One region of the Pseudoflavonifractor sp. MCC625 genome, then DNA from elsewhere that is predicted to be linked to it. Evidence: riboswitches for the same ligand, from Rfam matches in the RefSeq annotation. Region 1 holds a riboswitch; the other holds the start of a gene.
The links. A riboswitch is a leader RNA that binds a small molecule or an ion and turns the genes downstream of it on or off. The one in region 1 is predicted to bind lysine.
Positions count from the first base shown of each region.

Region 1 (2,389 bases):
ACGGGCGCGTAGTTGCCCAGCTGGCAGAGCAGGTCCATCTGCTGGGGAAGATAGCCGGTGGTGCCGCTGACCAGGGGCGTGCCGGTACGGCGGACATACCCGGCCACCGCACACAGACTGTCCGGCGCGGAAAAATCCACGATGACGTCGGCCGGGGGAGCCGTGCGCTCCAGATCACTCAGGTTGGTGCGGTGGAAGGCGGCCAGAATGGTGAGATCCTCCTCCTGTTCCACCAGGGTGCGGAGCATGGTACCCATCCGGCCGGTGCCGACCAGAAGGAGGTTCATGCCAGAACACCTGCCTTTTCCATGGCCTCCCGCAGAGCGGCGCGGGGACCCTCCGACATGGTGGTCAGAGGCAGCCGGTAGCCGCCCACCTCCATGCCCATGAGGTTGAGGGCCTCCTTCACCGGGACGGGATTGACCTCCAGGAACAGGCCGTTGATGACATCCAGATAGCGCAGCTGGGTCTCCAGGGCGGCAGCGCGGTCCCCGCGGAGGTAGTTCCACACCATATCGTGGATCTCCCGGGGCAGGATGTTGGCAGCCACCGAGATCACGCCGCTGGAACCCAGCGCCATCATGGGCAGGACGATGTCGTCGTTGCCGGAATACATGAGAAAATCATCCGAGAGATAGCGGGCGATCTTGGTGGCATAGCTCAGGCTGCCCGAGGCCTCCTTGATGCCCACGATGTTGGGGTGGACCGACAGGCGGCGCACCACGTTTTCCGAGATGGAACAGCCGGTCCGTCCGGGCACATTGTAGAGAATACAGGGGATGTGGACCGCGTCGGCCACCGTCTTGAAGTGGAGGTACATGCCCTCCTCGTTGGTCTTGTTGTAGTAGGGGGTGATGAGGAGCAGACCGTCCACCCCCAGGCGCTCAAAGCTCAGGCTCTTTTCCACCATGGTCTCGGTGCAGTTGGAGCCGCTGCCCGCGATGACCGGGACACGGCCGGCCACCCGCTCGACGGTGTAGGCGCAGACCGCGTCGTCCTCCTCGTGGGTCATGGTGGAGGACTCGCCAGTGGTGCCCAGAATGAGAATGGCATCGGTCTGGTTGGCCAGATGGAAGTCGATCAGCTCCCCCAGCTTTTCAAAATTGACCGATCCATCGGGGTGGAAGGGGGTGATCAGGGCAACGATGGAACCTTGGATGTGTCTGGCGTTCATGTGAAAGACTCCTTTCTCGAATGGCGGACAGATGCCGCGATGCGGACAGAGGAGCGGACACAAAACAAAAAACGCCAGTAGGGCTATGCCTTACTGACGGCCCAGGCTCTCCGGTGCATTTGGGGAGAAACCTGCAGTAAGGATAGCACTCCCGCGGGTCATCCCCGCAGACAGTGCCGCAGATCTTCTCCACGGCCCCACCCGGCCGCCGTGCCCGGCGTCCGAATTCGGCAGGTTCGCCTCCGCCCGGGATCGCTGTCTGCCGACTCCCCCGGGGTATTCTCACCTGCGCCTCTATCCTGAGTTTGGCCTATTTTAGCACGGCGCTGCTTTAGTGTCAAGAAGTTTTTTCTGCGAATTTCACTTGCACCCGGCGTCCTGGGACCGTATAATAGCGGACAAAGAAACCGCGTCTGCGGGGAAATGAGGGATGTAACATGCTCCAACTGCTCCAAACTGTCCGCCGGGATCTCCATCGCATTCCGGAGCTGGATGACCAGCTACCCCAGACCACGGCCTATCTGCGCCGCGCGCTGGAGGATCTGCCCTGCACGCTCTTTTCCCCGGACGGACGGGCTCTGTGCGCTTGGTTTGACGGGGGGAAGGAGCGGGCTGTGGCCTTCCGGGCGGACATGGACGCCCTGCCCATTTTGGAAAAGACAGGGGCGCCCTATGCCTCCTGTCACCCGGGGCAGATGCACGCCTGCGGCCATGACGGCCATATGGCCATGCTGATCGGCCTGGCCCACACGGTGGCGGAGCGCCTTTCCACACTGCCCCGCAATGTGCTCCTGATCTTCCAGCCCGCCGAGGAGACCACCGGCGGGGCCCGTTCCATCTGCGAGAGCGGCGTGCTGGAGCGCTATGGGGTGGAGCGGATCTACGGCTTCCACCTCTGGCCGAATCTGCCGGCGGGGACGCTGGGCAGCCGTCCGGGACCCCTGATGGCACGGGCCAGCGAGGTGACGGTACGGATGACCGGCCGCAGTGCCCACATTGCCCGCTGGCAGGAGGGGGCTGACGCCCTGATGGCGGGGGCCCGCTTCCTGTGTGAGGCGGAGGCGTGTACCGGGAAGCTGAACCGGGAGCAGGGCGTATGCCTCCTCAAATTCGGGCGGATGGAGAGCGGGAGCGTCCGCAATGCCATCAGCGCCGAGAGTACGCTGCTGGGCAGTCTCCGAGTGGACTCGGACGAGGTGTTTCAGAGCGCCAAGG
Region 1 covers NZ_WQOJ01000011.1:46,292-48,680, reverse strand. Annotated here, with positions in the region: gene dapB (4-hydroxy-tetrahydrodipicolinate reductase) at 1-287, opposite strand, end outside; gene dapA (4-hydroxy-tetrahydrodipicolinate synthase) at 284-1,174, opposite strand; lysine riboswitch at 1,310-1,479, opposite strand; gene GPK94_RS04380 (amidohydrolase) at 1,612-2,389, shown strand, end outside.

Region 2 (2,389 bases), on a different contig from region 1:
TGCACGGGATTGTATTGAGAATGCCGCAGGCCAGACCGATGACACAGCCGATCACCGTGGCGATGATGGCCAGGGCGAGGGTGTTGCCCAGGCCGCTCAGGTACTGTTTCCAATAGGCCCCCAGCAAAAGGGCCACATCCTGGCCCAGCTGCATAAAACGTTCCATATATTAAACCTCAGGCTGCACGGCGATGGCCTGGTCCATGATGGTGTTGAAGTCATCCTCGGTCATGGTGGAGAGCACGCTGTTCATCGCGTCCAGCAGCTCGGTGTTGCCCTTGGCCACGGACATGCCGATGTTCACGTTCTCGGCCCGCTCCTCCTCGCTGGCGAACTGGAAGTCGCCCTCAGTGCCGGCGAAGTTAAGGACCACCAGGTTCTCGTCCTTGGCCACAGCGCCGTTGGCGGTGGGCAGGTCGGTGACCACAAAGTCCACGGTGCCGGTCTGGAGCTGCATCACCATGGCGGGGGCAGTCTCCGCGGCGGGCTGGATCTGGGCATCGGGGATCTGGGGCAGACAGGTGTCATACCAGATAGTGCCGGTCTGAGCAGTGCCCTTGCCGCCGGCCAGATCAGCAATGCCCTGGGCGGAGGCGTAGGTGCTGTCCTTGGTAGTCAGGCACACGATCTGCGCATAGTAGTAGGGACCGGCCATATCCACCTGGGCCATCCGGTCGGCGGTCATGGACTGACCGGCGATGGCCACGTCGATGGTGCCGCTCTGGAGGGAGGGGGTCAGGGAGTCCCAGGCAGTGGAGACCACTTCCAGCTCCCAGCCGTTCTCCTCGCAGATCTTCTGGGCAATCATCACGTCATAGCCGTTGGCATAGCTGCCGGGGACGTTCTTGATGGGCACGGCGCCGTTGGAGTCGTCCATCTGGGTCCAGTTATAGGGAGCGTAGGCGCACTCCATACCCACGGTGAGGACACCGTCCTCCACACCGGAACCGGCAGCAGCGCTCACCGGAGCAGAGGCCTGGGGCGCGGAGCCCTGGGGCGCAGAGGACTGGGTGGGGGTGCCGCCGCAGGCGGTCAGGGTCAGCGCCAGCGCGGCGCTCAGGGACAGGGCAGTGACAGTCTTTCTCATGTTTGGTTCCTCCAGTCAGTTTGTTTTGCGTCTTTTCCGGATAAGAAAAAACGCCACGAACCTTCCTGGTGGAAGCGTTCATGGCGACAAAATGCATCAGACGGCGAAACTTATGATGCCCTCTTGTCTCAACGATAGCGCTCCACACAGATGATGTGGCAGTCCGTGAGATCTTCTCCCAACGGCCCAGGTTACCGGCCCCCAGGCAAAGGTCCGGCCCTTCGGCGAAACGCCCTTTCTCCGGCGGGGTGCTCTGCCCGTGGATACCGGATACTCTTGCTGTTTCGCGCCTCTATCCTTGCAGCGGGGTTACCCCGCGACAATTGGTTCTTGGGCTGTATTTTACACCCCGAAATTGTCTCTGTCAAGCCCCTCTTTCTCTCTTTTTTGCCACCATTTCTCCATAATTCGGTATTTATTGGTATGTTTTTGGGAAAGTGTCCCGTTCCTTTGTCACTTTAACGCATAACACTCCCGTTCTGCATCGGTTTTTTGGATATGTTGTCCATCCACAGCGGACGGTCCGTGCTCCCGGCGGCAGAAATATCCCTGGGGCCGGGAACACACGGGACATCGGGCCGGGGCCCCCCGGCTCCACAGGACATGGCCGCACTCCAGACAGACCCACTCTACCGGTTCCTCTGCCACAAAGAGGCATCCGTCCTCCAGCGCCTGGGCCAGACGGTCAAAGGTCTCCCCGTGGAGGGCCTCCGCCCCCGCCACGGCGGCAAACAGGGCCCCCGCCTCCGGACAGCCCTCCCCCCGGGCCGCCTCGGCCCACCGGGTATAGGGGCGCTGAAATTCCTCCCGCTCACTCTGCCCCGCCTCCCGGAGCATAGCTAAAATCCCCCCTCCTCCACTTACAGCACAGCAGCCCTCCAGCGGCAGGATCTGCCCGGCACAGGGGGCCAGGAGGCGGTAAAAGGCCCTGGCATGGACCTCCTCCTGGGCGGCTGCGGCGGCAAAGCACCGCCGTACCACCTCCAGGCCTCCCTGCTCGGCCTGGAGAGCGGCAAAGGCATAGCGGCTGTGGGCCTGACTCTCCATAAAAAAGGCCTGCATCAGATGATGCCTGGTCTCACTGTCTGTCCATTCCATGGTAACCACTCCTTGTTTAGGCTGCCTCCAGTATCCCCCTTCCCTCCGCCCCTCATACCCCCATACACACCATGTTTTTCCATTGACAAAACATCTGTTCGATGCTAATATGTTCGTACATCAGTTCTATTTTGGAGGGATTCCTGTGGAGCTTATGGACAAACTGACCATCCTGGCCGATGCGGCCAAATACGACGCCGCCTG
Region 2 covers NZ_WQOJ01000004.1:63,868-66,256, reverse strand. Annotated here, with positions in the region: gene GPK94_RS00350 (amino acid ABC transporter permease) at 1-166, opposite strand, end outside; gene GPK94_RS00345 (transporter substrate-binding domain-containing protein) at 170-1,087, opposite strand; lysine riboswitch at 1,215-1,390, opposite strand; gene GPK94_RS00340 (ferritin family protein) at 1,541-2,185, opposite strand; gene GPK94_RS00335 (putative DNA modification/repair radical SAM protein) at 2,331-2,389, shown strand, end outside.
Region 2: it holds a riboswitch for lysine, as region 1 does, so the genes downstream of both, GPK94_RS00345 (transporter substrate-binding domain-containing protein) here and dapA (4-hydroxy-tetrahydrodipicolinate synthase) in region 1, are expected to answer to the same signal.